One region of the Novosphingobium sp. BL-S-24 genome, then DNA from elsewhere that is predicted to be linked to it. Evidence: riboswitches for the same ligand, from Rfam matches in the RefSeq annotation. Region 1 holds a riboswitch; each other region holds the start of a gene.
The links. Region 1 has a riboswitch for cobalamin ahead of ACZ1JM_RS14150 (TonB-dependent receptor plug domain-containing protein). Riboswitches for the same ligand answer to the same signal wherever they lie in the genome.
Positions count from the first base shown of each region.

Region 2: linked by a shared signal. The riboswitch ahead of ACZ1JM_RS09880 (TonB-dependent receptor) and the one ahead of ACZ1JM_RS14150 (TonB-dependent receptor plug domain-containing protein) in region 1 are both predicted to bind cobalamin.
Region 3: linked by a shared signal. The riboswitch ahead of ACZ1JM_RS18015 (TonB-dependent receptor plug domain-containing protein) and the one ahead of ACZ1JM_RS14150 (TonB-dependent receptor plug domain-containing protein) in region 1 are both predicted to bind cobalamin.
Region 4: linked by a shared signal. The riboswitch ahead of ACZ1JM_RS03900 (HoxN/HupN/NixA family nickel/cobalt transporter) and the one ahead of ACZ1JM_RS14150 (TonB-dependent receptor plug domain-containing protein) in region 1 are both predicted to bind cobalamin.

Region 1 is NZ_CM145488.1:1,828,945-1,836,770, reverse strand. It holds gene ACZ1JM_RS14165 (OpgD/OpgG family glucan biosynthesis protein) at 1-1,202, shown strand, start outside; gene mdoH (glucans biosynthesis glucosyltransferase MdoH) at 1,229-3,034, shown strand; gene ACZ1JM_RS14155 (cobyrinate a,c-diamide synthase) at 3,013-4,329, opposite strand; cobalamin riboswitch at 4,400-4,590, shown strand; gene ACZ1JM_RS14150 (TonB-dependent receptor plug domain-containing protein) at 4,781-6,655, shown strand; gene ACZ1JM_RS14145 (DUF1636 domain-containing protein) at 6,655-7,065, shown strand; gene cobT (nicotinate-nucleotide--dimethylbenzimidazole phosphoribosyltransferase) at 7,062-7,826, shown strand, end outside.
Region 2 is NZ_CM145488.1:963,207-971,032, reverse strand. It holds gene ACZ1JM_RS09900 (hypothetical protein) at 144-293, shown strand; gene ACZ1JM_RS09895 (TonB-dependent receptor) at 631-3,009, shown strand; gene ACZ1JM_RS09890 (arylsulfatase) at 3,035-4,696, shown strand; gene ACZ1JM_RS09885 (SUMF1/EgtB/PvdO family nonheme iron enzyme) at 4,844-5,395, shown strand; cobalamin riboswitch at 5,510-5,758, shown strand; gene ACZ1JM_RS09880 (TonB-dependent receptor) at 5,972-7,826, shown strand, end outside.
Region 3 is NZ_CM145488.1:2,643,391-2,651,216, forward strand. It holds gene ACZ1JM_RS18005 (hypothetical protein) at 1-27, opposite strand, end outside; gene ACZ1JM_RS18010 (cell wall hydrolase) at 184-1,350, opposite strand; cobalamin riboswitch at 1,556-1,756, shown strand; gene ACZ1JM_RS18015 (TonB-dependent receptor plug domain-containing protein) at 1,862-3,706, shown strand; gene ACZ1JM_RS18020 (hypothetical protein) at 3,757-3,915, opposite strand; gene ACZ1JM_RS18025 (septal ring lytic transglycosylase RlpA family protein) at 3,976-4,548, opposite strand; gene ACZ1JM_RS18030 (hypothetical protein) at 4,628-5,029, opposite strand; gene ACZ1JM_RS18035 (hypothetical protein) at 5,135-5,572, opposite strand; gene uvrA (excinuclease ABC subunit UvrA) at 5,777-7,826, shown strand, end outside.
Region 4 is NZ_CM145487.1:864,006-871,831, forward strand. It holds gene ACZ1JM_RS03885 (TonB-dependent receptor) at 1-929, shown strand, start outside; gene ACZ1JM_RS03890 (MFS transporter) at 1,036-2,502, shown strand; gene ACZ1JM_RS03895 (nitrilase-related carbon-nitrogen hydrolase) at 2,546-3,559, shown strand; gene ACZ1JM_RS03900 (HoxN/HupN/NixA family nickel/cobalt transporter) at 3,570-4,568, opposite strand; cobalamin riboswitch at 4,825-5,066, opposite strand; gene ACZ1JM_RS03905 (choice-of-anchor A family protein) at 5,157-6,221, opposite strand; gene ACZ1JM_RS03910 (response regulator transcription factor) at 6,691-6,936, opposite strand; gene ACZ1JM_RS03915 (response regulator transcription factor) at 7,210-7,428, shown strand.

The DNA of each region.
Region 1 (7,826 bases):
TCGCCATCGTCGAAAACGGTCAAGCGCGGGACATCGTCAATACGGATGGACTGTTCGTCGGCAATCAAAACACCGATGCCGCCGGGTTCAGAGTGATGGACAATACCGGAAAAAGCGATTGGCTGGCTTTTCAGGGTGCCAACTATTTCCGGTCGTCGGGCGGGCGCGATCAATATGGGCTGTCGGCGCGTGCGGTGGCGATCGATACCGGGCTTGATGGCACGGAAGAATTTCCGGCCTTTACTCATTTCTGGATCGAGCAGACCGGACCTGACACGGTACGCGTTCATGCGCTGCTAGATGGGCCAAGCCTTACCGGAGCATATGCTTTCGATTGTCGCAAGGGATCGGACAGCGTCACACAGCAGGTAACAGCAGCTCTGTTCATGCGGCGCAATGTGCGACAGCTGGGAGTAGCTGCAGCGTCGAGCATGTTCTGGTACGACCAATCCAGCCCCCCAAGAGCGCGGCGGGATTGGCGGCCGGAAATCCACGATTCGGATGGGTTGGCGATCTGGTCAGGCGATGGTGAGCGGATCTGGCGGCCGCTGGAAAATCCTTCCGCAGCGACGCTCAATTCATTTCGCGCCGTATCGCCCAAAGGCTTCGGCCTTCTGCAGCGCGACCAGGAATTCGATCACTATCAGGATGATGGTGTTTTCTACGATCGCCGCCCCTCACTGTGGGTGGAGCCGAAAGGCGATTGGGGAACAGGCGCGGTGTGCCTTTACGAAATGCCTACCCAAAGCGAAACGATGGATAACATCGCCATGTTCTGGCGGAGCGACAGACCGGCCAAGGCAGGTGAACGGCGCGATCTGGGCTATAAGCTGACGTGGACTTCAAACGATCCGACAGCTGATCGTGCGTCGCGATGTGTCGATCTGTACGACGGTCCGGGCGGCATTCCCGGTGCCCCGCCGGTGGCCGGCGTGCGCAAGTTCGTATTCGATTTTGAAGGTCCTGCTCTGGCCGGGCTTGATCGCAATAGCGGTGTCGTTGCGGAAACCGATCTGCCCAAGGGAGCCATTTCCTCTGCCACGGCTTATCCGTTGGCCCGGAAAGATGCGCGCTGGCGCGTCATGCTGGATGTGAGGACCAAGGATTTGACCCAGGCCCAGTTCCGCCTCTTCCTGAAGCGTGGTGATACGGCGCTAAGCGAGACCGTGATCAAAGCGATTGGCGCGGGGGACGACGCGTGACTGTAAGGCCAGCGGTCCCCTTGCCGATGCTCCCGGCGGAAGCTCCTTTGGGGATGCCGGTGCAGAACCTGTATGGCAACCCGCCCGGCGCCATCGAGGTTTTGACCAGCCCGCACGGCATGCTGGTGAAGCGGTTGCTGCTCATCGCGCTGACGGCGGTGATCGGCCTTGCCGCGTCGAGCGCCGTCCGCATGGAACTGTCGCGCGATGGCCTGGATCTGGTGGAAGTGGCGCTTCTGCTCTTTTTCGTGCCGCTGTTTTGCTGGATCGCTTTCGGGTTTGTCACGTCGACGGTCGGTTTTCTGAAGCTGATCACCGGGGAGCACCCGGGCTTCACCGCTCTTCCAAGCCCAGCCGCCAGTCTCAGGCATCGCACTGCGGTGCTGATGCCGGTCTATAACGAAGGCGTCGAGGAAGTCTTCGCTCGCGTCCGAGCGATGGCGCACTCGATTGCGGCTTCGGGCGGTGCGCCCTGGATCGACTTCTTCATCCTCAGCGATTCCAATCCGTTCCACGGCAAGCGCGAGGAAGCGGCGTGGCGGGAACTGGCGGCCGAAGCGCCGATCAAAGTCTATTATCGCCGCAGGGAAAAGAACACCGCCCGCAAGCCCGGCAACATTGCCGAGTGGGTCCGCCGTTTCGGTTCCTCCTACGAGTGCATGCTGATCTTGGACGCGGATTCGATGATGAGCGGCGACACGATCGTCGGCATGGCATCGATCATGGAAGAGCGCCCGTCGATCGGCTTGCTGCAGACCGTGCCGATGATCACCAACGCGCGAACCCTTTTCCAGCGGTGGATGCAGTTCGCCAGCGAGGCGTACGGCCCGATCGCGAGCGCGGGGCTGCTCTGGTGGTCAGGGGCGGAGTCGAACTTCTGGGGCCATAATGCGATTGTCCGCACACGCGCCTTCGCCGAATCCTGCGGTCTTCCCGAATTGCCCGGGAAGGCCCCGTTCGGCGGTCATATCCTGAGCCACGACATGCTGGAATCTGCGCTGCTGAGGCGGCGGGGATGGGCTGTCCACATGGTGATGATCGGCGGCAGCTATGAAGAATTCCCCCCCACGATCGTGGACCTCGCCATTCGTGATCGTCGATGGATGCAGGGCAACCTGCAGCATATCCAGCTTCTGGACGCCGCAGGGTTGCACTGGACCAGCCGCCTGCATCTGCTGATCGGAGCGTCCGCTTACCTGACCTCACCCGGGTGGCTGCTGCTGATACTTACCATGATCGGCCAAGTGGCCACCCAGGGAACGGGGGGCGGATTCGTTACGCTCGCTCCGCCCAGCGTTTTAGCTCTTACGGTGGTTCTGCTGTTCGGCCCGAAGCTGATGGGCACCATCTGGATGCTTGCCGATCGTGATCGCCGCCGCAGTTTCGGCGGAACCGGTGCCATTCTGCGGACGGTTCCGCTGGAGATCGTGCTGGGCATGCTGATGGCTCCAGTAACGATGGTAACCCAAACCAAGGCGCTACTCGGCTTGCTGCTGGGCATTTCGGCGGGGTGGAACACTCAATCGCGCAACGCCCGCCGGATTCCCATCCGTGAAGTTTTGCCAGACTTGCGCGAGCATCTGTTGCTGGGCGTTGCTTTGGCGGCGACGGCCTTCCTGGATACGTCGACCGCCTTGTGGCTCTCCCCGATTATCATCGGGCTGCTTCTGTCGCCTTGGCTGATCAGCTTGACGTCAAGCGAGGCGCTTGGAGCGAAGGCGGAAGCCGCCCGTTTCTTCCAGGTGCCCGAGCCCGGCATCACCGAGACGCCCCGCCTGCCCCATCCCGAACCGCGCGCGCCGTCGAACGATCACGCGGTGGTCGAAGCCTGACTGCCGAATAGCCTCGCCGCTGTCTGCGGGGCAGATGGGAAATACAGGTGCATGTAGCTCGCCGTCAGCGAGCCATGCCGGTAGATCGCTTCTCCGTCCCGGCCATCCGGTGTGATCGATCGGGCCAACGGGGTGAGAGGCGTATCCAACGAGGAGTAATGGAATGTGTGGCCGGTCATGACCCCATCCTCCAGCGCTACCTGCTGCATCCCAAGCGCCCCCAGTCGAGGCTGCATCGTTGCCCGGCCCGGGAAAATGCCCGGCAACTGAGCGCTATATCCGCTCAAGTCTGTGAGCGCCTCGCAGGTATACAGCATACCGCCACACTCGGCGAGGATCGGCAGGTTTCGCTCATGATGCTCGCGTATAGCGGCAATCATCGATGCGTTGGCGCTCAACCTATCCAGATGCAGTTCCGGGTACCCTCCAGGCAGCCAGACAGCATCGCAGGGCGGCAGATGGTGGTCAGCCAATGGGGAAAAGAACTCCAACCTGGCCCCCGATTGCACAAGGCAATCGACGTTGGCGGGGTAGATGAAAGCGAATGCCTCATCACGCGCTATCGCAATGCGCCTGCCCTCCAGAGACTTCTGCGCATCGGGGTCTACCGCAGATGGGGCAAACCGGACCGGCGGCGGAAGCTGCCGCGCTTCGTCCGGTAGTAGCTCCGCAAGGTGGTCCAGCCGGCGATTGAGATCGGCCACTTCGCTCGCCTGCACCAGTCCCAGATGCCGCGATGGCAGCGAACTCTCAGTGTTGCGCGCCACAGTGCCCCACCAGTTGATGGTGTCAGGGATTCCCTGCCGGAGCAATTCCGCATGCCGCGGCGTGCCGACCTTGTTGGCGAGCACCGCGTGAAGATCCAGCCCCGAACGATACGTCGCAAGCCCATGCACCAGCGCACCGAAAGTTTGCGCCATCGCCGATCCGTCGAGTATCGCGAGCACGGGCAGGCCAAACCGCTGCGCGACGTCTGCCGCACACGGATCGCCGTCGAACAGGCCCATCGCTCCTTCGATAAGGATGAGATCAGCCTCGCCCGCCGCCGTGTACAGCATATCGCGGCATTGTTCTTCGCCGCACATGAACAGGTCCAGCTGATAGACCCGCTCGCCACAGGCGGCTTCCAGAATCATCGGGTCCAGGAAGTCCGGCCCGCATTTGAACACCTTCACCCGGCGTCCCGTGTTTCGATGGTGCCGCGCCAAGGCAGCCGTCAGCATCGTCTTGCCCTGGCCGGAAGAGGGTGCCGTCACCAGCAATGCCGGGCAATCATGGTGGAGGCCGTTCGTCATCGCTGCCGAGTATGCGCGTTAACTTTTGCGCGCAAGCATCGGGTACTTGCACGTGGCGGCATCGCACGATAGTTGCCGCGCCGCGACAGGTTCCCCGCAAGGGGATCAAAAGGGAACGCGGGTGTGATGCCCGGGCTGCCCCTGCAACTGTAAGCGGTGAGCCATCGGCCATCACGCCATTGGAACCTTCGGGTTCTGAGAAGGCGGCCGAACCGGCACTGACCCGTGAGCCAGGAGACCTGCCTGACGCAGTCGTTCTTCGACCGGACAGGGTGTGCCGGACGGACGGGGGTGTGAACTCCTAGCGTGACGACAGCCTGACAGCGTGAGGCTCATCGCCTTTCGCCGTCGATGTCGTCTGCTGAAGGATCATACATTGCACGCCCGTATTCCCGCTTTCCTTGCGCTTGCCCTCGCCTCATCCCCCGCCCTGGCGGAAACTGCCCCTGATATGGCCGTCGACATATCTGGCAGCGGAGAGGGAGCGGAAGAACGCATCGTCGTGTCCGCCCTGCGCACCCCCGTGGCCGCAGAGCGAGTTTCCGCGCTGGTCACCATCCTGGATGAACCGGCGATCGTCGCGCTGCAACCAGTCGCCGTTACCGATGCCTTGCTGCGCACTCCGGGCATCAGCCTGTCGCGCAATGGCGGCTATGGCACCACCACATCGCTACGCATCCGCGGAGCCGACGCCGGGCAAAGCGTAATGGTGATAGACGGCATGCGCCTGTCCGATCCTTCGTCGACGGCGGGTGGTTACGGATTTTCCAACCTCCTGCTCGATGACATCGATCGGATTGAAATTCTGCGTGGCCCTCAATCCATCCTGTGGGGCAGCGACGCGATCGGCGGTGTCATCAATGTACGCACCCGTCGCCCCACCCAGCCGCTGGAGGGCAGCTTCGCCCTGGAGGCAGGCACGCACGACACCGTATCGGCGCGCGCCGGGATCGGCGGCACGTCCGAGGCGGTAGACTGGCGTCTCGCGGGTTCACGGTTCACGACAGACGGGATCTCCGCCCGGTCGAATGGGACAGAGGCGGATGGCTACACCCGTTCCGGTGCAAGTGGCACCGTTACCGTCCGGATCGCCCCGGGCGTCAGTCTTGACCTGCGTGGCTACTGGTCGAAATCCAACAACGATTTCGACGGGACATCTGGCGATACCCGCGCCTACGGGCTCACTCGGGAGTGGTCTGGCTATGCCGGCCTGAACTTCGCGCTCTTCGACGGGCGACTGTTAAACCGGCTGGCTGTTCTGCAGGGCGAGACCGATCGCGAGAACTACGATCCCGCGCGCAGGATCAGGCAGATCAGCTTCGATGCCCACGGCCGGGTGCGTCGCTTTGAATATCAGGGTACGTACACTTTCTCTGACACCATACAGGCCGTATTCGGTGCCGAGCGCGAAGAACAGCGGATGACGACGGCGTCGCCCTCCAACAGCACTACGCCGTATGTGCTCACCCCCAATAGCGTGGACACCGATAGCCTATACGGCGAGTTGCGCGTGTCGCCGGTTCGAGGGCTGACGCTGAATGGGGGGGCACGGTATTCCGACCAGTCCCGTTTCGGCAGCAACACCGTGGTCAGCGCAGGAGCCGTATTCACGCCCAATGACGGCGCCACCATCCTGCGCGCCAGTTATTCTGAGGGCTACAAGGCACCGTCGCTCTATCAGTCGTTCAGCATTTACGGCACGGCGGACCTTGTTCCGGAAAAAGCCAATGGCTGGGAAGTGGGTGCGGAACAGCATCTGGGCGACGTGCTTCATGTCGCCGCCACCTGGTTCAATCGTGATACCGACAATCTGATCGATTTCTCCAACTGTCCGGTCCGGGGAACACTGCCCGCCGCCTGCTACATACCCGGCACCTCGACCTCGCGCCTGGGGTACTATGCCAACGTGAAGGCAGCCAAGGCGGAGGGCATCGAACTGTCTGCATCGGGCAGGCTTGGCGTGCTGTTCGCCAACGGAAACTACAGCTGGATCAGGGCGGAAGATCGCACTCCGGGTGCTACCTATGGGCGCCAGCTCCAACGCGTGCCCCGCCATCTGGCGAATGCGGAAGCGGGCATCGATCTGCCGCAAGGTCTGCGCGCCTCGATCGCGGCACGCTACTCCGGCGAAAGTTTCAACGCCGCCACCGGCACGGCGACGCTCGATGATTACTGGCTGATCGACTTGCGTGGCCAATGGCAAGTCAGCGATGGCCTGATCGTCCAGGGTCGCGTCGAAAATCTGACTGATACGCATTACGAAACGGCAGCGGGATACGGAACGCTGGGCCGCACTGTAACTCTCGGACTGCGGAGCCGCTTTTGATGCTGGAACCTGTCGCCCCCGGGCCGTCGGTCGTTGTCTGCAGCACCTGCCGATACAGCGGGGATGGCAGGATCAGGAATGACGATGCCCCCCGCGACGGCGCGGTGCTGGCCGATGCATTGCGAAAAGTGCAGGAGGCGGACCCGGCGCTGCAAGCCGTGGCCGTACAGGCCATGCCCTGCCTGTTCGCCTGCTCCCGATCATGCACTGTCCATATTCGGGCGCCGGGCAAAGTCGGTTACGTCCTCGGAGACTTTGCCCCCGATCACGATGCGGCTCGGGCAATCTTGGAATACGCCGTAGCGCACGCAGCAAGCGAGGAAGGCCGAGTGCCGTTTCGCGAATGGCCGCAGGGCGTGAAGGGGCACTTCATCACGCGGACACCGCCCGAGGGCTTTGTCTGCACATGACCCGGTTTGCCGACGCCACCGCCTTTTCTGTCGCGCTTTCCGTCCTCCCCGGGCCGGATCCGAAAAGCCGGGCGGCCGCCCTTGCGCGCCAAGCTCGACTGACCAAGCCGGCTGGCGCACTCGGCCGGTTGGAAGACATCGCCGTGTTCATGGCCGGATGGCAGGGGGCGCAATGCCCCCGGGTCGATCGGGTACAGGCGGTAGTGTTTGCTGGAAATCATGGGGTCGTCGCCCAAGGTGTCAGCGCCTATCCCAGTGAGGTGACCGCGCAGATGGTCGCGAACTTTGAGAAGGGGGGCGCAGCGATCAACGTGCTCACGCGGGCATGCGGAGCCGACCTGTCCATCATCGCGCTGGAACTCGATCATCCCACCGAAGACATCACTCAGGCACCGGCCATGACGACGGAAGAGTGCCTCGCCGCGCTCAACGAAGGCGCGGCGTGCCTGCGGCCGGACACGCAGCTGTTGCTCGTCGGTGAAATGGGGATAGGCAACACAACCCCAGCCGCAGCGATGTGTGCTCAGGCGGTAGGAGGGACGGCGACGGACTGGGCGGGGCGCGGAACTGGCATCGACGATGCCGGCTTCCAACGTAAAGTGGCCGCTATCGACACCGCGTTGAACCTGCATGGCAACCATTGCACCGATGCTTTCGAAACACTGCGCCATCTGGGCGGTCGTGAAATCGCGGCAATGGCTGGCGCTATTCTGGCGGCACGGTTGGCACGGGTCCCGGTTCTTCTCGACGGTTTCATCGCC
Region 2 (7,826 bases), 870 kb from region 1:
GAGGTCCCGAGCCAAAATGGGCGCCCCATTCAGGCCCTTCGTTCATTGCCTTAAAGTAGAACAATTCTGCCATTCAGTCTGCTGTGGGGAACGGCGGCTTCGATCAGAAGCAGTCATCTCGATCGAAGCCAACAGCATTTATTATGCGCAAGCATGATGGAAAGCTGTTGGCCGTCAAGAACACTTACAGTTTCATTGCCGCGTTGCTGCCATCAGCCCACTGGGCGGGCTACGTTACGAAACTCGCCATGTCGCTGGCGAGAAACAGCTGCCTGCGCAACATCCAAAGGTAAAGCCATTAGGTCCATAGCATCGAGATCGGCAGTCCTCACCCCGGGCAGCATATCCGGCAATCTCGAAGCCATGCTGCCGAAATCGGGGTGCACGTGCGGAAACCCCGCAGCGAAGTCGATCGCCCACGGCGCGCGAATGCCATTTTTCCAGCACCCCATACTTCAGGTTTGCCGCACCTCATAAAAACTTCAATTGCTTACAATTGCCTACTTCCTTAGTAGACTTTTGCGATGTCCGCATGGCTGGACATCTTGCAGCCGAGGCGACCACGTCAGGGCGTTCACCATCAAAATTGTCAGACGGCGCGGTGATAGCGCCTGGCAAAGGGGGATACCTATGTTCCGTAGATTCGCGCTGCGTCGGGCGCTGCCTGGTGTTTCGCTTGCAGTGCTAGCGATGAGCTATGCGAATAGTGCACAGGCACAATCCCCGCTGCCGGATGGCGTCGCTGAGGCAAGCGACGCAGGGGCCGGAGAGATTCTCGTCACGGCGCGTCGCCGCGATGAAGCGGCGCAGGACGTGCCAATTTCGCTCAGCGTCATTGGCGCGGCGGATATTCGCAGTTCGGGCACCTCTACCTTCAACCAGATCCAACAACTGGTGCCCGCGCTCCAGATCACCACCACCAACGCGCGCAATTCCAATGTCACGATCCGGGGGCTCGGCGCAAATGCCACGATCGCGATCGATGGTCTGGAATATGGCGTCGGCTTCTATGTGGACGGCGTCTATTATGGTCGGCCCGGTCAGTCTCAGGTCGATCTCATCGACCTGCAGCAGATCGAGGTGCTGAACGGTCCGCAAGGAACCCTGTTCGGCAAGAACACGACCGCCGGCGCGATCAACATCACGACCCGCGCACCGAGCTTCGATCCTGAACTGGTGGTCGAAGGCAGCGTTGGCAATTTCGACCAGCGCCAGCTTCGCGCGTCGGGATCGGCTCCGATCATCGCGGACAGGCTGGCCGTCCGCCTGACCGCCGCCTACACGGATCGCAAGGGTTTCCTGACCAACGTCTTCAACGGCAGGGACGCGCAGAACTACGAGAACCTCACCCTTCGCGGACAAATTCTGGCAAAGCCTATCGATGACGTCACAGTCCGCATCATCGGGGACTATTCGCGGCAGAAGCAATATTTCATGCTGTCGATCAATGACGAATATTTCACGACGCTGGCCAACGGCGAGCGCATCGCCAACAACATATTCGATCGTTCGGCGCGTCTGGGCTATACCCCGCTGGCGGCGGGAGCCTTCGACCGCCGGGGCGACGCCGATGCGCAGATCCAGGCGAATATGAAGAGTTACGGCGTATCCGGGCAGGTCGATTGGGATTTGGGGTCGGCTACACTAACCTCGATCACGGCCTATCGCTGGTGGGACTGGGATCCCCGGAACGATACCGACGGCACCTCGCTGCCGATCATGACCAAGCAGCACACGTCCAATCGCCAGCGCCAGTTCAGCCAGGAGATGCGCATCGCTTCCAACGGGCAAAATACGGTCGATTATGTCGCGGGTCTTTATTATTTCTGGCAAGTCGTACGCGGATATGGCTCGGCGGCCTTCGGGCGCGATTATGCCGCATGGAACTATAATCCAGCGACGACACCACCGGCGACGCTCGCGATCAACCGGTACGCGGTCGAGAATTTCGAATCGTCCAACTATTCTGATCCGACCACAAAAAGCTACGCTGCCTTTGGTCAGATCGACTGGCACATCGCGCCTTCGCTGACCCTGACTGGAGGTTTGCGCTACACGCATGAGAAGAAGGAAGGCAGCTTCAGCCAGTTCTGGGTCGGCGGCAATGACCTGTCCATCCTGTCCCCCGCCGATCGGGCGATCGCGACGGCGGCCCGCGCCTCCCAGCGTGAACTGGCCTTCGACGCCCGCGACAGTTCCAATGCCATATCGGGACTGGTGACGCTCAGCTACAAACCCGCCGACGACGTGCTGGTTTACGGCACCTACTCTCGGGGCAGCAAGTCCGGCGGGCTCAACCTAAGTCCCGGTGGCGCATCCCGCCCGGTGATCGCGCCGGAGAAGGTCGGCAATTTCGAAATAGGGTTGAAGTCGCAATGGCTCGACCACCGGCTGACCTTCAATGCCGCTGCCTATCTGACGGAAGTGCGCGACTACCAGACGAACATCAATGAGCAGACCGGCCCGACGACCTCGATCCAGTATATCGCCAATGTTCCCAAGGTGCGCTCGAAAGGTTTCGAGACGACGTTGAATTTCGCGCCTGTAGAAGGCCTGCGGCTGGGTGCTTCGGCGGCCTACACCGACGCGCGCTATGTCAGTTACAAGAATGCCGCGCAGGCACCCGAGCGCGCCTATCTCGGCCCGATCCAGGATTTGTCGGGCACGTCGTTTCCGCTGGTGCCCAAATTTACCTATACGTTGAATGTCGATGCATCCCGACCCCTTAGCGACGGCGTCTCGGTCTACACCCGTATCAATTATCTCCATCGCTCGTCGACCAATGCGACCGCGACGCTGAGTTCCTATGGCGTCATACCCGCCTATGGCGTGCTCAACGCCCGTGTCGGCCTCAGCTTTCTTGAGGGGCGCTATGACCTGTCCGTATGGGCACGCAACCTGGCGCAAAAGGACTTCTTCGTGACGAAGGTGGTTCAGCCAATCGGCGTAGTCACGGGCCTGCCAGGCGAACCGCGCACCCTGGGCGCCACATTGCGGGCAAATTTTTGACCGCAGCAGCAAAGCAGAGGACGATATGAGAAATATCATCAGCCGTCTGGCCGCAACAGTCGCCCTGGCAGCCATGACGATGGGAACCGGCGGCGCGCGGGAATCGACAGCGAAGAGCCGGCCCAATTTCCTCATCATCGTCGCCGACGATCTGGGTTATTCGGATCTGGGCGCGTTCGGTGGCGAGATCGAGACGCCCAATCTGGATAAGCTGGCGCAGTCCGGCTTGCGTCTGACCGGCTTCCACACCGCACCCGCCTGCTCGCCGACGCGGGCCATGCTGCTGACGGGCAGCGACAGTCACCGGGTCGGGCTGGGCGCCATGGCCGAAGTGATGGCGCCCAATCAAACAGGCCATCCTGGCTACGAAGGCTATCTGCGCGCCGACGCGCCGACGCTGGCGGAGCGACTGGGCGCGGCGGGCTATCGCACGCTTTACTCCGGCAAGTGGCACTTGGGCGTCGAACCCGACCAGGACCCGCACGCCCGTGGCTTCCAGCTCAGCTTTTCGCTGGCGCAGGGCGGCCACAATCATTTTGGCGGGGGCATGGGTTCGAACCCGAAATATGCCCCGACCTATCGCGAAAACGGCGTGCCCGTCACCATACCGGCCAACTTCTATTCGTCCGACTATTTCGGGCAGAAGCTGGTCGAGCAAATCAAGAGCACGCGTTCCGGTTCGGACGGCAAGAAGCCGTTCTTCGCCTATCTCGCCTTTACCGCGCCGCATTACCCCTTGCAGGCTCCACCCGAAACCATCGCCAAATATAAAGGGCGCTATGATGCGGGCTATGAGGTGCTGCGGGCCACGCGACTGAAGCGGCAGCGGGAACTCGGCCTGATCGATGCATCGGTGCAGCCGCACCCGTTGGTGGACGCCCAACCCTGGGAGACGCTGTCGCCGCGCGACAAGCAGATCGAGGCACGCAAGATGGAAGTCTATGCGGCCATGGTGGATCGGCTCGACACTGCCGTCGGCCAAGTGGTCGGTGCGCTGAAGGAAACGGGCGAACTGGACAACACCATCATCCTCTTCCTGTCCGACAATGGTGCCGAAGGCATGGAAGCCAGCCGATCGGGGCTGAAAATGCTGCGCGACATGGTCCCGCCCGTCAAGGCGCCCGAAGACATCGGCAACGCGGCATCCTACGCCACCTATGGCGAAGGCTGGGCGCAGGCGGCGACCGCGCCATCCTATCGCTTCAAGCTCTATGCCACGGAAGGTGGCACCCGTTCCGTAGCCTTCCTCACCGGGCCTGCGGTGCCAAAAGGGCAGATTGGCCGCGCATTTACGCATGTCACGGACGTAACCCCGACCTTTCTCGATCTCGCCGGCATTCCGCAGCCTTCCGCGCGAGGGGCGACGGCCCAGCCGATCGACGGTCGAAGCTGGAAATCCTTTTTGCAAACCGGCGCGCCGGTTTATGCTGCGGGACAGCCGATCGGCTCCGAACTGTTCAATTCGCGGTCCATCCGTGACGGTGACTGGAAGATCACCGATATCAGCGACGGGAAGTGGCGCCTGTACAACGTCGCCGCCGATCCCGGCGAAACGCGCGACCTTTCGGCGCTTGAGCCGGCCCGCAAGGCAGCCCTGGTTAGCGTCTGGAATGATTACGCCAGGCGCGTGGGCGTGGTGCTCGCTGATCCCCTGACTCATCCAGGCCCACCACGGGGGGCGGACTGACGATGCGGATCCGGCTTCCCACCCGGTCCATGGCCTTGATCGCTGCGCCTCTGGCTGCGATCGTCGGCGGCTCAGGATCGCCAGCGCCGACTGTGTCGCCGTCGCAATGCGACAGCCGGGACGACCGCATCGCCGTTCCTGCCGGCGGTGCTCCTCGGCGAGGACGGGCCCGGCCGCCCGGGCAATAGGGTAACGACCGCCGCCTTCTGGATCGACCGCCACGAAGTCACCAATCGCCAGTCTGCGGCTTTCGTTGCAGCGACGGGCTATCAGACCCGCGCCGAACATGAGGGGGCGTCTGCCCTTTTTGTTCAGCCGCTCGCACCTGTGCCGCTCGACAATGCTGCGCGCTGGTGGCGCCTGGTAAAGGGTGGGAACTGGCGCCATCCGCAGGGGCCGGACACTAATCTGCAAGGCCATGAAAACGACCCGGTGGTCCATGTCGATCGCGAGGATGCGAAAGCTTATGCCCGATGGGCCGGTGGCGCGTTGCCGACTGAAGCGCAATGGAACAGGCCGCGCGCGGCCGGTAGGACGGCCCGCGCAATCCGACCAGTTGGGCTTTTCACTCCGACGGCAGGGCGCGCGCCAACGTGTGGGAAGGCCCTTTCCCGATCCGTGACACAGGCGCTGACGGCTTTAAGGGTCTGGCGCCGGCAGGCTGTTTCGAGCCGAATGACCGGGGCGTTCACCACTTAGACCCTCCGCTCTGGTGTCAGCCTGGGGAGGCTTATTCCGACGGGCAACGACAGTCACTTGCGAAACGATATTCAGCGTCATAAGAAGCGCCGTCTCTTTCTGCTTCGGCAGGATACAGACATAGATCGCGTCGGTTCCCCGGAAACGGGGATTAAAAGGGAATGCGGTGCGGGTCCTTGCAAGAATCCTATGCCGCAGCTGTCCCTGCAACTGTAAGTGGCGAGCGCGATATACATGTGCGGACGGCATTGTGCCCCAACCGCCAGCCACTGGGCCGGACGCTAAATCCTGCGAGGCCTGGGAAGGCCGTATATCAAGCGATGACCCATGAGCCAGGAGACCTGCCGGCGTCTGGTCGCTCTTGCCTTGGTCCAGGGGATGGCCGCGGCACGGTGAACTCCGTCTGAGCGACGAACGAACGGCTGGACCTGCAAGTGCGGGAATCCGGGCGGTTGGGTGCGCGTTCCCGACGTTGCGGCAACCGTTCCTTCTTCGCGCCACCACATCTCCAACCGTTCGTAACTTGTCACTTGGCGCCCCTCACAACAGGTGCGCCGCGAAACGAACGGGGGTTATATGCAGTATTTCAAGAACGTCATGCTCGCTGCGGTTGGTCTGTCCTTGCCGACCGCTGGTTATGCCCAGACACCGGCGGAAGACATCAATCCCACACCTGACGCCATCATCGTGACGGGTGTGGTCGATCCGCTTCGGCTCAATCTGAAGACCGAAGGAGCCAGTCGCCTTGGGCTTACACCGCTCGAAATGCCAGCCAGCGTCGAAACGCTCGATGGCGACGCGATCCGGTTGCGGGGCGATCTGACCATCCAGGATGCTGCCGCGCGCGCTACTGGTATCGTCAACACATCCGGGGTCTTCGGCTATGGCCTGTCCGCCCGCGGCTTCACCGGGCAGAATTCGGTTATGACGCTCTACGACGGGATGCGGATGTACAACAACACGCTGACCTTCCCGGCTGACCCGTGGATGGCGCAAAGCGTGGAGATTCTGCGTGGACCAGCCTCCGTTCTATATGGTGAGGGCGCCATTGGCGGCGCGGTGAACGTCGTGCGCAAGCAGCCCTCTGAACAGATAGAGGTCAGCGGCCGCATCGGCATTGCATCCTTCGACAGTCTGAACGTCGCGGCGGGCGCTGGCGGGCCGATCACGGACGCCATCGGCTTCCGGGCCGATGCAAGTTATCGCCGATCCGAAGGCTGGATGGACCGCGGCGATTCTGACGCGATCGCCTTGTCGGGGGCCATTCACCTGAAGCCGACGGATGCGCTCTCCATCACCTTGTCCCACGACCATAGTAACCAAAATCCGCGGACGTGGTTCGGCGTGCCGCTGGTCAACGGAAAGCTGGACCGATCGCTGCGCCGGAACAACTATAATGTCGACGATGCCCGGCTGCGCTTCCGCGACAATTGGAGCCAGGCAAAAATCGAATGGGCAGCATCCGATGCGCTGACCATACGCAGCACCTTCTATCATCTGTGGGCCAACAAATATTGGAAGAATGCCGAAAACGTCACTTATGTGCCTGCGACGGCGACCAGCACCGCAAAAATTCAGCAATCCAGCTTCCTGGAACTCTATCATATCCAGAAGCAGACCGGGAACCGGACGACCGCCAATCTCACCCACAGGCTGGGCGGGATGGAGAACCAGATGGTTGTCGGCTTTGACATCAACCGTATCAGCTACAAGAATGTCAGCAACAGCGGCAATAACGCAACCCGCCTGGTCGATGTGAAGGATCCGGCTTTCACGCTTTTCCTCCACCAGGCCAACGCGCCTACCAAGCCCCGTTACACCAATAGGATCCGGCAATATTCAATATTTGCCGAAGATCGGCTGCAGTTCAGCGAGCAATTTTCTCTGGTTGGCGGCCTGCGCTACGACCGGCCTAAGATTACAAAGACAGACTATGTCAACGCGGCGAACAATTTCACGTCGACGCCGGACGCCGTCACGTGGCGGGTCGGGGCCGTCTATAATCCCGTGCCGACGCTCGCGCTCTACGGCCAATATGCGACCGCAGCCGATCCTGTTGGAGCACTGGTATCGACCAGTGTGGCGCAGAGTGATTTCGACCTGTCCACCGGTCGGCAATATGAAGCGGGCATCAAGCATGTTTTCTGGGGGGGCCGGGGCCAGTGGACATTGGCGGTGTATGACATCGTCAAGCGCAAGCTGCTGACATCCGATCCTTTGATCCCCACGATCCAGGTACAGGTCGGCGAACAATCCTCTCGCGGTGTCGAAGCGTCGCTGTTCCTGGAGCCGATCGATCGCTTGAGCCTTACCCTCAACGGTGCGCTGCTGCGTGCGCGCTACGACGATTTTGCGGAATCGGTGGGCGGGGTTCTGTTCCAGCGCGCAGGCAACCGCCCCAGCAATGTCGCCACGAAAAGCGCCAATGCGT
Region 3 (7,826 bases), 810 kb from region 1:
CAGCGCGGCGGCAAATCGGATGGTCATGAACGGGGGCCTCTCGTTACTCTTCGGTACGAGCACCTTTTACTGCAAAGGCGCTAATCCATCGTGAGAGGAAATGGTTGCTTAAATATTGACCATGCCCCTTAGGGAGATTCCCCAAGGTAAGTAGTTGCGATCGATTGATTTTATGTCCCCACGTCAATCGTGGGGCGGGGCGATCCAGCGGCCGGAGTTAGCATATTCAGCCTTGATCCCTTGTGATGAAGGCAGGTTTTGTGCGCGATACAGCGCATCGCCACCGCGCTGCTCGACTTGCGACGAGTAGACGGGAGCAGATGCCGGCGCGATCTGCTGATCGGCGATGGGCCTTGCGGGCTCGGCCAGCCCAAACGCGCGCTGCAATGCGACAGGATCCAGCGCGGCGGCAGCGGCGGCGGCGCTGGAGGAAGCGCTGCGGGGATGGGGTGCGGCGATTGGCTCCCCGCCGAAATAGGCGAAGCGGAACGTCGCCGGATTGCCTGCCGCGCCCTTGAAGCTGTAAAATCGGTGCGCGCCTATCGTACCCAGATAATTCAAGCTCGGCGCCCAGTACGGGCTTACCTGAACCGTATGGTAGTGGGTTGCCAAGCCAACCGGCGAATAGACATAGCCAGCCAACGCGGCACGCGCGACGTTCTCGGCCCGATCCCAGAACAGGTGTTGCGGGCGCCGGGCGAGCGACCCATCGCAGGTGAACGAAAACTGGCACCCGGTCGGTCTTTCAGACCCTTCGTAGACCACCCCGCACACGGTCTTTGGATAGGCCGGATGAGCCACGCGATTGAGCACGACTTGTGCCACGGCACGTTGCCCGGCGTCGGGTTCGCTTGCCGCTTCATAGTATATCGCCGCGGTCATGCATTGCACGGCGCGGGAGCGATCCACGCCCGAATTGTCGATCCGAAGAGCACGAGCTGCGGGACCGGAGCCCAGTGTTGGGCCGGACGGAATGTCGTCAGCGTCCGATCGGATTCCTTCGCCCACCCGCAGAGGAGCCAGGCTATTGTCGAGGTAATAGAAAGCTGATCCGGGGAAGCTTGCGCCTGCCTGTTCGAAAGGCATTGCAGTGCCCGGGCCGTCTGGCGAACCGGCGTCAGCTATCGAGAAGCGATCCCATCCGTCACCCCACCCCCCCGGTGCCGCGAAGGCGGGGAGTGCAATGGCCGCTAGAGCAGTGACGCCCAGGGTCCAGCGTCGACGCAACTTGATCGGGCGTTCCCGCACCCCGTATGTGCGGCGCGCAAATCGGCCGTTAAAGTCGCGCGGACGTTCGAAACGGTCTGGTAGATTGGCCGCGCAACTCCGCAAGACCGCGTGAGCAGCCATCTTGTCAGTAGGGGAGAGGGCTGCGGACACACGCTTCCTTCGATGGGCGCATATTTGGAGATTGACGACCTAGTCGGCTGCGCTGGCAATTGCACCTGACCATTGATCGTCGTCCCGTTGCGGCACAGGGACTGCTCTAACCACTAACTCTTAAGAAGTTGCATGAATGGCCGTGTCGCTTGCCTTAGTCGGGGGCAGGCAGTATCGGCGCGGCTTCGTCATGGGTGCCTGCGATGCCAGGCCTAAGAGGGAAGCCGGCTGGGATTGTCGGCGCTGCCCCCGCAACTGTGACCGGAGAGCGCGCCTCCATTGCGCCACTGGACGGCCCCGTTGCGGGCCCGACCGGGAAGGCGGGGGCGGGCCATGATCCGGAAGCCAGGAGACCTGCCCATGGTCGTCGTTCCGCAGCCGAGCGGGGAAGTTCGGCATGCAGCGAGCAAGCGAGCCTTGAGGACGGCGCGCCTGCCTCCGCCATGAACGGCAATACGTTCAAAGGTTTGGAGGAATTGCTGTGAAGTATCTGTTTTTGCTTGGCTGTGCCATGGTGACGAGCACCCCTGCGGTTGCAGAGGACGCCGATGGTTGCGCCGATTGCCGCCCGTTGTCCCCCGCGATCGTGGTAACCGCAAATCGTGAGCCGACGCCGATCACTCAGGTCGGCCAGTCGATCAGCGTCATCACCCGCGATGATATCGAGCGTGTCCAGGCGACCACTGCCACTGATGTCCTGGCCCGCGTACCGGGTGTATCGGTGGTCCAGTCAGGCGGTTTTGGTCAGCCTTCCAGCGTCTTCATTCGTGGCGCTGAGAACGCACAGAGCCTGGTGCTGATCGACGGAGTGCGCATCAACGATCCGGGCGACGTTGGCGGCGGCTTTGACTTCGGGGCGCTTACCATCGGACAGTTCGACCGGGTTGAAGTGCTGCGCGGGTCCTCCGGCGTGCTGTGGGGCAGCCGGGCGATCGGCGGCGTCATCAACTTCATCACCGAGCGGCCAACCGAGGAATGGACCGCCCGCGCTCAGGCTGAATATGGCTGGCGAGATCGCCGGCAGGTCGCTGCATCGGTTGCCGGCCTGATCGGGCCAATCGGTCTGACTCTGGGCGGAAGCTGGATGAAAGGTGACGGCTTCTCGGCGTTCAATGAACGCCGTGGCGGCACGGAAAAGGATGGGTTCGAAAGCCGGAGCGCGAACGCGCGGGCGCAAGTTGAACTGGCGCAAGGGCTGTCCGTCGATGCCGGTGGATTTTATACCAAGGCGAATTACGACTATGACAACACGGGCGCGGATGCGCTCAATGTCGGGCGTAAGCGGGACACGCTGGGCTATGCCAACGTGCGCTACAAGGGACTGGACGATCGCCTTTCAGCGCGGATCGGGTTCGGCCTTAACGATACGCACCGTGTTTCGGACGATGCTGTTTTCGGTCCCTACACGACCGATGGGCGGACCGAACGATTTGAGGGGCAGTTGCTGGTTTCGCCGGTGGACATGGCGAGCGTGCAGCTTGGCGCCGAAACCGAAAAGCAGAAGTTCGCCGACAACTTCGGGTCGAGGGACTCGACGTCGATGGACAGTTTCTACGGCAATCTTACGTTGCGCCCTTTGACGGGACTAACTCTCAACGGGGGTGTCCGCTACGATGACCATCGGGATTTCGGCCACAAGACGACTTTGGCGGCCAATGGTGCCTGGCTTCTCGGCGAGGGTGTGGATGCTCCGGTTCTAAGGGCGAGCTATGGCGAAGGGTTCAAGGCGCCTTCGCTCTATCAACTTTATTCGAACGGTGGCTTCAGAGCTCTGGATGCCGAGACATCCACGGGCTGGGATGCCGGGATCGAACAGCCTTTTGCCGAAGGAACGGGGCGTTTCACGCTGACCTATTTCGATCGCAAGACCAAAAACCTCATCGACTATGATCTCACGCAGTTCAACTACTACAACGTGGGTCGCGCCCGCGCAAAAGGCGTGGAACTGGGAATGCAGGTTGTCGACTGGGAAGGGTTCGACGTGAATGTTGCGGCCACTTACCTCGATGCCACAAACGCTCTCACTGGCACCCGTTTGGCACGCAGGCCGCGCACGAACCTGTACGCAAGCATCGACAAGGCGTGGGAAGTCGGCCTCAGGCTGGGTATGGACCTTCGCGTCGGCGGCGGCCGGTATGACAACACGCTCAACACCCAGTATGTTGGCGGTCACGCGGTGGTCGGATTGCGCGGGGCGTTTGCTGTGAGCCCCAAGATCGAAGTTTACGGCCGTGTCGAAAATCTCTTCGATGAGCACTACGAGGTCGTTCGAACTTATGGCACGCCGGGTAGGTCAGCCTATGCCGGCGTTCGTCTGAAGATGTAAAACGACAGCGGCGGTACCTCATTTGGGTGCCGCCGCCATTTCAATGGGCTTTAGCTCGTCACGAAGTGGCCTTTGGACCAGACCCACATCTGGCTGTTATGCTGCTCTTTCTCGCGCTGATGTTCTTCGCGCTGCCTGTCGAAGATCAGCGACCCGGTTGCGCGGGCAAAGCGGCTGCGACGGAAGGGGATTTCAGCTCCGATGCTCATGATCTCTCTCCTCTTTCAACAAGAACGCTCCTGTAAGCAGGCCGGTTCCTTGATGTCAGCCTACCGGTTTCCGACCCCTCGAGCGAACTGCTGTTGCAGGCTGCCCAGCGCATACGGAGAAATCGGCGCCAATCCAGCTGCTGGACGCCCTTTGCGCAAGGCTGCGCGATCGTTGTTGGATGGGTCGACCACGCGAACCCGCACGGCCGCTTTCCCCTTTTCGCGCACGCCCAGTAATTCGGCCGCGCCTTTAGACAGATCAATGATCCTTGCGCTCTCTCCGAACGGGCCGCGATCGTTTACTCGTACGATGATCCGCCGCCCCGTATCGAGTGACGTCACTTCGACATAGGATGGTAGGGGCAAGGTTTTATGGGCTGCCGTGGGCCAGTCGGGTCTGAATCGTTCACCATTGGCGACCTGGTTGCCGCTTTCGTTGCCATACCACGTGGCATATCCAAGCATGTCATAGTCGGGCTGAGCTTGAGGGACGAATGTTTGCCCGCGAACCTGGTACGGTGGACCAATACGGATCGGAAGGTCGCTCACCGGTCGGTATTTCGTACCGCCTCCGCAAGCTGCAAGCGCGAACGTAACGGCGCAGATCAGAATGTTACGGCAGGGGCGTAACATCAACCAGATGCTAGAGCCGACAGGTCGACCCTCCAACCGGGGCCTGTTTGCTTTCCACAAACTATGGCCTCGTCGTCATTTAGTCGCAGCGGTCGTAATATCCCGCGCGACAGGCCGAGGCATCTTCACGCCATTCCTGCATGGCACGATCATAGTCATTCCGCTGCCTCTCATAATCCTGACGCTGCCGGGCATAGTCGGCTCGCGCCAGGTCATAATTTTGTAGGTCTGTACGGTAACCCTTGTCATCCAGCTTTGGACGGGAGCGGGTGGAATTATAATCCGACCAGCCTTGCGCATATCCCGCATCCCGGTTGCGCACGTAGTCGAGCTGATCCTGGTTCATCCGGCGAATTGTCGCTGTGTCCCGCGCTATTTCGTCGGGCGTCAGGTCGGGATCATAGGGATCATCCGCGATCGCAATCGAACTGATGCTGAGCGCAATGACCACCGCCAGACAACGACCAACCGTGTACCCCATCGAAGCACCCCTTCCACCTCAAGCTTACTGTATGCCAGCGGGATGGAAGCGATGCAAAGCGGTTGCGACAGGCGGTTGGTCGTTCTGGTCGCGGCAGAGCCGGGATCAACCCCCGACTGCACCGGGTCCGGCATCGTCCGCAGGGCACCGGATCGCATCACCTTTCCAGCATGCCGGGTTGCTACGTTCCCAGTCCTTGCGTTCAGCCCGATACTCCTGAACGGCGGCTTCGTTGTTCTGCAACGCCTGCTGATAGGCCGCTTCATTGCGCTCGGTGCGCACTTCGGTAGCTGCCATCTCCGCGGCCGCTGCATTTTCGCGCGCGATGTTTTCATCGACCTGGCGCTGTGCGGCCTGTGCCTGTTGTTCGTTGAGCGCCTGACGCTCCGCTACCGGATCACCGGGTTCGGGAATGGTCGACAGATCGGCGTGCGAGGTTTGCGAGTTGCTGGCGAGCGCAGCGCCGGGGACGGCCATAGCCGAAAGCGCAATCAGGGACACCGGAGCGATCATCCGGGCGATGGGGCGCATGATAGAGCGCATGGGGCATTCTCCTGTCTTCATGTCTTCCCTTCCGGTCATTAACGCACAAACCAGGCATGGTTTCCCTGTGCCTTGGCAGACAGGCGACATCGTCGGCCAATGACCCTCCCTGGTCCTTGCCATGTCGCGTTCGTGTCCCATTTAGGAAAGCACGCCGAGCCTGCCGCTTGATCCACGCGAACAAATCTGGAACATACCGCCTCCATGAGTCTCACCCACATCACCGTGCGCGGCGCGCGCGAGCATAATCTCAAAGGCTTCGACATCGCGCTCCCGCGTGAGAAGCTGATCGTGATCACCGGCCTTTCGGGGTCGGGGAAATCCAGCCTCGCGTTCGATACGATCTATGCGGAGGGCCAGCGTCGTTACGTGGAAAGCCTGTCGGCCTATGCCCGGCAGTTTCTCGAAATGATGCAGAAGCCGGACGTCGAGCATATCGACGGGCTGTCTCCGGCGATCTCGATCGAGCAGAAGACGACGAGCCGCAATCCCCGGTCGACCGTTGCGACCGTGACCGAAATCTGGGATTATATGCGTCTGCTGTGGGCGCGGGTGGGCATTCCCTATTCGCCCGCGACCGGCCTGCCGATCGAGGCGCAGACGGTATCCAACATGGTTGATCGCGTCATGGCGCTGCCGGACGGCACGCGGCTCTATCTGCTCGCCCCAGTAGTTCGTGGGCGCAAGGGCGAGTATCGCAAGGAACTCGCCGAATGGCAGCGGGCCGGTTACACCCGCGTCCGTATCGATGGCGAATTCTACGAGATCGAGGATGCCCCGGCGCTCGACAAGAAGTTCAAGCATGACATCGAGGTCGTGGTCGATCGCATCGCCGTGAAGGAAGGCATTCAGACGCGTCTGGCGGACAGTTTCGAGCAGGCGCTGAAGCTGTCCGACGGCCTTGTCTATGCCGACATGGCGGACGGCACTGTCCCGGGTCGCGAGGATGAAGATGCGGGCGGAGCGATGAAAGGCGCGGGGCTTCCTGCCAATCGTATCGTTTTTTCCGAGAAGTTCGCCTGCCCGGTAAGTGGTTTCACGATCGAGGAGATCGAGCCTCGCCTGTTTTCGTTCAATGCGCCGCAGGGCGCATGTCCGGCATGCGATGGCTTGGGTGAAAAACTGCTGTTCGATCCGCAACTGGTCGTACCGAACGAGCATCTTACGCTGAAGCAGGGCGCCATCGTCCCTTGGGCAAAATCGAACCCGCCGTCGCCTTACTACATGCAGGTGCTGTCCAGCCTCGCCAAACATTTCGGTTTCGACCTGACGACCGCATGGGACTCGCTGTCACCTGAGGTGAAAGTCGTGATCCTCCACGGTACGGCAGGCAAGGCGGTGCCGCTGACGTTCAAGGACGGACGCAAAGAATATACCGTTAACAAACCGTTCGAGGGCGTCATCGGCAACCTGAATCGCCGTATGATCCAGACCGATAGTGCTTGGATGCGAGAGGAGCTCTCCAAGTTCCAGACCGCCCAGCCGTGCGAAACCTGCCATGGCAAGCGGCTCAAGCCTGAGGCGTTGAGCGTGAAGATCGCCGGCAATGACATTGCGGACGCCGCCCGGTTTTCCGTTTCAGATGGTTTTGCGTGGTTCGGTGCGCTTGAAGAGAAACTGACGGAACAGCAAAAGCAGATCGCCAAGGCGATCTTGAAGGAGATCAACGAGCGGTTGGGTTTCCTCAACAACGTCGGCCTTGATTACCTGAATTTGGATCGTACCAGCGGGACTTTGTCTGGCGGTGAAAGCCAGCGTATTCGCCTTGCCAGCCAGATCGGATCGGGCCTGTCCGGCGTGCTGTACGTGCTGGACGAGCCGAGCATCGGTCTGCACCAGCGCGATAACGACATGTTGCTTGAAACGCTCAAGCGGCTGCGCGACCTAGGCAATACGGTCATCGTCGTCGAGCATGACGAAGATGCGATCCGCACTGCAGATTACATCGTGGACCTTGGCCCCGGAGCCGGTGTGCACGGCGGGCAGGTTGTGGCCGAAGGCACGCTGAAACAAGTGCTGAAAAGCAAGCAAAGCCTCACCGCTGCATATCTCAACGGCACTCGCGCGATCGACGTGCCCAAGAAACGGCGCAAGGGGAACGGCTCTTTTATCACGGTGGAAAATGCCCGCGCTAACAACCTGACCGGCGTAACGGCCAAGTTCCCGCTCGGCACGTTCTGCTGTGTGACGGGGGTGTCGGGATCGGGAAAGTCGTCGCTGACCATCGACACCTTGCAGGCAGGCGCCAGCCGTC
Region 4 (7,826 bases), on a different replicon from region 1:
GCACGACGTGCGCGATCCCTAACAATACGAAGGGCAAGCGCGCCGCGAATACCTTCTCACCTCGCGTGACGTTGAGCTACCGCATCACGCCGGAGAACATGATCTACGCGCTGTATTCGAACGGCGTGAAAAGCGGGCGCTTCTCCAACGCGACACCGCCAGGGCAGCCGCAGACACTGATCTACGCCCGGCCTGAGAAGCTGGACAACTATGAATTCGGGACGAAAAACGCATTTTTCGACAACCGGATGATCTTCAACCTTACCGGCTTCTTCAACAGGGTCACCAATCAGCAGATCACCAGCTCTACTCCCTATGTGGTCAACGGAGCGACCAGCTTCGTTACGGCAACCAACAATATCGGCGCATCGGATATCTGGGGATTCGAAGCGGAATCGCGGTTGGCCATCACCAAAAGCTTCTCGCTGACGGGGACGCTGGGATACGCGAAGCAGAAGTTCACCAATGCCGATCCCGTCATCCTGGCAGCCAGTTCGTCAGTCGGATTCCCGCCAAGCGCGGACGGTTCGATCATCATGAAAGGCAAGACGCAGGCCAACGTGCCGTGGTGGAACGGCAATATCGGCGCGGAGTATGCCGTGCCGATGGACACCGGCGATCTCACCTTCCGCGCTGACGCCGCCTATCGCGGGAAGTTCTATGCCGACACCGCCAATCTCGTGACCGTTCGTTCTTCCTGGACGCTCAACACGCGAATCGCCTGGACGACCCCGGCGGTCGACTTCGCGCTGTTCGGCCGGAACCTCCTGAACAACCGGCGCACGATGGGCGCGGGGCTTGCCGGCGGCACCACCACATGCGGCTTTATCGAGACCAATACGGCCTTCTATGGCTCCAACCAGCAGTGCCTCCACGCCACCCCCCGTCGCCCGCTTGAGGTCGGTTTCGAAATGGGCGTGCGGTTCTGATCGATCTGGCCTGCGCGTGCCGTCCGAAGCCCGCGCAGGCTAACTACGTCTGCGAAGCCATCTGTCGGCACATCATGGTCGAGAATGCGACCATCAGGAGAACATCGTGGCTTCATTGTCTGCCCCGGCCATGACCGCGCCGCCGCCCGTCTCGTCCGGGAAACAGGCGTGGCGCATCAGGATCGGCTCGCTCTGCATCCCACTCGCTCATGCGGCAGGGCAAAACGTCGTCACCGTACTCGGCCTGCGGTTCATGACCGACAGCCTTGCCATTTCGGCCGGAACGGCGGGCCTGATCTTCGCCCTCGTCAAGATTTACGACGGGTTTCTCGACCCCACCGTCGGCGCGTGGAGCGATCGGTCACGATCACGGTGGGGGCGACGGTTGCCGTTCCTGTTTGCCGGTGGCTTAGCCATGCCTCTCGGCGTGGTGATGCTGTTCGGCGCGCCCGACTTTCAGTCGATACTGCTGACCGAGATATTTGTGGCGTTGGCCTTGGCCATCCATGCGTCCGGCTACACGCTGATGACCATTCCCGGTTTCGCGATGGTCGTCGAAAGCTCGACCGATCCCACCGAACGCGCGCGGCTGATGGCGTGGCGCACGTATGGAAATGCGATCGGTGCGCTGCTCGGGTCCACTCTGCCAACGTGGATGCTGGGGATGATCGGGCCAAGCCGACAAAGCCACTTGCTGCTGGCAATCCTTGTCGGCGCGATCGTTTTTGTCGCCACGTTCGCTGCCGTCCGCCTGTTGAAGGACGCGCCTCGCACCGTGCCGCCCGCCGCCACCGCAAAGCGCCCGCGGTTCGACGTATGGCGCCAGTTCGTGGTCGTCTGGGCCAATCGACCGTTTCGTGTGCTGGCGATCGCCCACGTATTCCTGCTTTTCGGGACGGTGATCGGATCCGCGAGCTTTGCCTATTTCACGCGATTCGTTCTGAATGTCGGCGATCAGGTGCTGGGCACTTATTTCATGCTGACCACCGTGGCGATGGTGTTCTCGATGCCGATGTGGGTCTTCGCATCGCGTCATCTGGGTCGGCGCGCGTGCTACATGATTGCCTTGGCGGTCTATGGATCGACGCACCTGTCGTGGCTTCTGGCCGGGCCGGGGGAAAGTCTGCTCGGCATCGGCGCGCGCGCCGTGATCGGCGGCCTTGCCGGAGGCGGGATGATCCTCTGCGCCTACGCCCTGCTTTCCGATGCCGTTCGCTTTGATTTCGTGCGGAGTGGCGAGCGCCGCGAGGGGGCTTTTGCCGGCATCACGACGCTGCTGGACAAGCTGTCCTCTGCCGCATCGCTTGCCGCGCTGGGCGCGTTTCTGTCGGTGATGGGATATGTTTCGTCAGGCAATGGGGCGGTCGGCAAGCAAGGACCGGAAGCGATTCGCGCGATCATGCTTTGCGAATCGGTCATCCCTGCCCTGGCGATGGCCGGTGCGCTGCTGACAATGTGCTTCTACAAGCTGGACGCCGACGAACTCGCCGCGGCAGAGCGCCACGACGAAGCGATACCTTCCACCGAAAGTGCTGTCGACCCCGCCGCCGATCCCGCTGGTGCGATCACCTGACAAATGGGTAGACCGCCCTGCCCTCACTACGTTGGAAACCGGTATGTCTCAGATTGAACCCTATACGATGGCCGCCTGCCGTGTGGTGCCGAACTCCATGTTTGTGGATGGGCGGCCCGATCGTGGAAAGTTGCTGGCGAATATCGACCACACCATCGCTGTTGCTGAACGAGTCGCCGGTGACCACGGCGCAAAGTTGATCGTCTTTCCGCAGTTCGGCATCAGCGGGCACGCCATGGTATCGTCGGAAGTGTGGCATGACGCCGCGCTGGAATTTCCGGGGCCGGAGTTGGACCGTATCGGCGCGGCGGCGCGGCGAATGGGGGCGTGGATCGTCGTTCAGGCGCCCGAACGTCACGCCGCTTTCCCTGGCCGCTATTTCCTGTCGTGCGCGATCATCGCGCCGGACGGCAATCTCGCGCTCGTCCATCGCAAGAGCTATTCACTGTCGCTGCGAACCAGCCCGATCGACGTCTATTCCAAATTCATCGAGACATTTGGCGAGGACGCGTTCTTCCCGGTGATCGACACCCCCCTTGGCAGGATGGCGGCCACGATCGGGGCGGAGCCGCATTGGCCGGAGGCGTGCCGTTCGCTGGCGCTGAAAGGGGCGGAGGTAATCGTCAATCCCATCGCGGCGGCAGGAACCCACCTCGATTATCTGGAGCGTGCAGGCGCGTTTCACGTACGCGCCACCCGCGCGTTCGAGAACATGGTCTATCTCGCCAGCCCCAATTTCGACGGTGGCCCACAGTCACCGCCATCAACGATCTACGATTACAAAGGCGAGCAGATCGGCAAAAATGTGGCAGCGGATACCACCGTCATGCTGGCGCGCGTGGACATCCCGGCCCTGCGGAAATGGCGAGAGGAAGCGGCAGCCAATTTCCTCGCGCAGATCCAGCCACAGACCACGATTGCTGCTGCCATGACAGGCCACTGGCCCAGTGACCGATGGCCCGATCATGCTCCCGAACAGTTCGACGAAATCATCGACGTGGAACGGGACGCCTGGCGAAAGATCCAATCTCACTGGAATGGTGGCAAGTCGGTCTGAACCTCGCCCATCAGCCCACTGAGTCGAGATCGCTCCAGCGATAGACGGCGTAACTGGCCATCCAGCAAAATATGAATAGCCCGATGATCAGGAAACCCAGGGTGTTGAAATGCTCGGAAAGCATGGCCGCACCTGACCATACCCCGCCTTCCAACCCGAACTTGTCAGACAGCAGCGCCGCCGTCTGTATCGAACCGATCACAAGCGCTACCAGCGCGGAAATCGCGGTGATGACGACATTGTAATAGAGCTTGCGAATGGGCTTCACGAATGCCCATTCGTAAGCACCCAGCATGATGATGCCGTCGATGGTATCTACCAGCGCCATGCCGACCGCAAACAGCACCGGGAATACCAGGACGGTCACCAGCGAAATCCCATCCGCTGCATGGGCGCCCGACAGCCCGAGTATCGCCACCTCGGTCGCGGTATCGAAGCCCAGGCCGAAAAGAAAACCAAGCGGCGCCATGTGCCAGGGATGCCGCACCAGCCGAAACACCGGCCTAAGGATGCGGGCGATCAGACCGCGCCCGGCCAGCAGCATGTCAAGATCGTCCTCCACGATCCTGCCACCGCGCCTAACTTGTTGAAACCGCTGCCAGACGCCTCTCAGAATGACGAGGTTCATGATGGCAATGACGAACAGGAATGCGGCCGAGATAATCGTCGCGATCACGCCACCGGACCGACCGAATGCCTCAAAATCGTCGAGCGTACTGGCGGCAAGGGCGATCGTCGTCGCCGCGATCAGGACGATGGCGGAATGGCCGATCGCGAACCATAGCCCGACGCTCAGTGGTCGCTGGCCGTCCTGCATCAGCTTGCGCGTCACGTTGTCGATCGCCGCGATGTGATCTGCATCCACGGCGTGGCGCAGCCCCAGGCTCCATGCGAGCAAGGCGGTTCCCAGCAGTACCGGGCTGGAATGGAAAACGCTGAACGCCCACCCCCATACCAGGAGATTCGCCCCGATCAGGCACGATATAATCGCGGTGGCACGAGAGCGCAGCCGGGGACCGGCGCCTCGATGGGAAGCCGTCCGACTCCCACGTTGCGAAGGCGCGCCGGGCGCGTCGTTCAGGTATTGCATTCATCGATACCCCGGGCGTCAGCGAACCTGACGGAGGGGCTTCCGCACAAGCGGCCGGCGCATCCATGCCGGACGGACGCCAATCAGCGGCCGGCACGGTATGCCGGTGCGGCCCCGCCGCACGTACGTCGCTCAGACGGAGTATCCGTGCCTTGGCCAACCCCTGGGCCACGGCAAGAGCGACCAGACGCCGGCAGGTTTCCTGGCTCGCGGGTCAATGCTTGATGCATGGCCTTCCCAGGCCTCGCATGTTTCAGCGTCCGGCCCAGTGGCTGCCGGCGTACCGCGTTGGTCGCCGGCCTATGCATCGCGCTCGCCGCTTACAGTTGCAGGGACAGCCTCGGCTTCGAGGGGGCACCCCTCTTACCGCGTTCCCTATTAAGCCCCTTTCGGGGCACCGACGCGATCAATGCCGACCCGCCTCAAAGCCGGATCGACACGATCGCACCTAGTCGTACACGCGCCGGGCCGCAAGGCCGGATCGCGGGTATCGGGCTTTCGGAAGGTTCAGTTCGCCGGGGTGCGACGACGACGCCGAAGCAGCATCAGACCGCCGGTCGCCAAAGCCATCAGGCCGATTACGCCCGGTTCCGGCACCGGGGAGCCGCCCGAGCTTCCGCCGGGAGTGCTGGGCGTACCCGGATCGCTGGGAACCTGATAACCGCCGGTGTACGTGCCGATATGCATTTCACCGTTCTGCACCAGGCTGCCGAATACGGCCGATCCCTGGATGTAATTGGCAGTCCTGGCGGCCGCGCCGGGGGCGAGCACGGAACCGCCCCAGGCCGTGGTCAAGGAAAGGTCCTTGGCATCCGGGAAGTTCCAGATCACATGTTCGCCCAGGTTCTGGGTGCCGCCCAGGAAGTTGTCGTCCAGCTTGATCGCACCGCCCGATACGTTGACGATCGCCGTGTCCGCGCCGTTAAGATTGAACTGGATCTCACCGATCTTGTTCAGGTCACTGGCCGAGATGTTGAAAACGGCAACGCCGCTGCCATCCGGCTTGGCATCGAACGTGCCGCGATTGCCGCTGATCGTGAGGTCGCTATTAGCCGTCTGCTTACTCATCGATACGCTGAGGCCGGTCATCGACGTTTCGATCAGGCTCTTTTGCTGGGTCAGGTTCTGCGCGAAGGCTGGATCGCTGGCGGCAAGGCCCGCCGTGACGGTGTTGTTGTTGACGTTGGTGTTGCTGATCGAGCCGCCAACCAGAACCGTCTGCGCGGCGCCATTGAGATTAAGGCCGCTGTTGACGTTGCCGCCAACGATCGCGCCGGAACCGTTGTTCAGGTTCTTGTGGCCGCCGTTGACGTCGCCCACCACGGTCAGGCCCGGCGTGCCAGTGTTGGAAGCGGGAAGCGGCTGAATCTGATAGTTCGACGAATTGCCTTCCAGGTTTCCGCCGACGAACGTGCGCCCTTCCACCTCGGATGACGACGTCAGATCGCCCAGAACCACGAGGTTCCAGTTGCGCAGCACATCGGTGCCGGCAATCATACCCGAACTGGCAAGAACCGGACTGGCAGCAATCACAGCGGCAATGGCCGCGACGGACAAGGAAGCGATACGAATTGCTGTCACGGGTGGGTCTCACGTGGCGGAAGTGCCGAGGCCCTCGTATCGCAGCCGGTGCGATTGGAAAGTCGCACTTTGGCGGTGTCCCTTCGCGGAACACGCCAGCTATTACCTGTTATCTTGATACCCGGTGGTGGCCTGCTCCTCCCGAAGAACGAGCGCCAAATTCAAACCATTGCGGTTGCACTAATTCTGGACACCGTTTGGGGATGGCCATAGTAGTTAAAGCGTTCCAGCGGCTGGATAAAGTGAGGGGTCAAAAGACCGTACCGCACCAGATGGAACGAAAAGGAGCATCGGACGACTGTCATCCTTGAAAGGAGGCAGGAGACCGAGTGGCACGCAAAGATATTATTTGGCCTGGACAAAGGCCGGCGTGAACACGTTGACGGTACGTCCGTAGACGAACGTCAAATTGTGCCGGCCTCTCGTCCAAAAACCCAGCTGCAGCCTGATGAACCGATGCTCAGGCGGCGTGTACGATGTACCCTGACGTTCCGTCACCAAGCATGCCGTTACGGATGACATAGGCGATCATGTGCACCCGATTGCGCGTTCTGGTCTTTAGTCGCACGTTTTCAACATGGCGCTCGACCGTGCACGGCGCGATCGACAGCGTAATTGCAACTTCCTTGGCAGACATGCCTCGCGCCACCAGACCGACTACTTCGGACTCACGGACGGTCAGCTGCAAGTTGTTAAGTTTATCCATGATAACCCCCTATATGCGTGAAAATCCCTCAGAATCACCGATTTAAATGCTCGGTAATCCGGGTATGCGATATGTGTTGTGGGGCGACCCTAGTGGATTCTACGATTGATATTTTTATATAACACGCCTTAACCAAATAGTACAAGTTTAGTCTTAAGTCCGATTTTTACGTACATCTATTGCCGTTGCGCCCGTCCGCTCTTGCCACGAAGATTGATCAGCTTTGATGGAGACGCGCTTTGACTCAATTTGCTGCCAACTGGATTCGGGCCAATGATTGAAGATCGGCACACAATCCTCGAAACGCTGACCAATCGCGAGTCGGAGATCCTTCGCGCGATCGCTCAAGGCCTGTCCGCCAAGGAAGTGGCCAAACAGCTCGAGATCGCACCCCGAACCGTCGAACGGCATATCGACCACATCCGTCTCAAGACCCGGACGCGAAACCGTTCCCACATGGTAGCCTTCGCCATTGCGAACGGGCTGGTGTGAGAGTTGCGGCAGTTCACACGCCTTTGTGCGCCCCGGTGAGGGCAGGGTTGATGTTCGCATTTGCAATCCAACTCCCTCCTCTTCTTGGTTATGTGCACAATTTCACTGATCTATTGTGAGTGGCGCTTACTTAATTCGCCTTGTTGATTTTCAGGCCATTGTTCCGACTCACCACATTTCATGAGGCATAATGCCTAGGTACTTGGTCCTATGTCGAGGGCATCAATCATGTGCAACTTTCCCAAAGCGAGAATATCAGCGGGGACTGAATGACTAGACGTCAGGGATCAGGCAGATCGGGGGGCTTGCGGGCGGTCCATCCGCTCGCTCGCGGAGGCGCTTGCACCCGAGTCGCAACACTAAAAGATCGGGAAGCCGGCGGCCTTCGCTATGATATG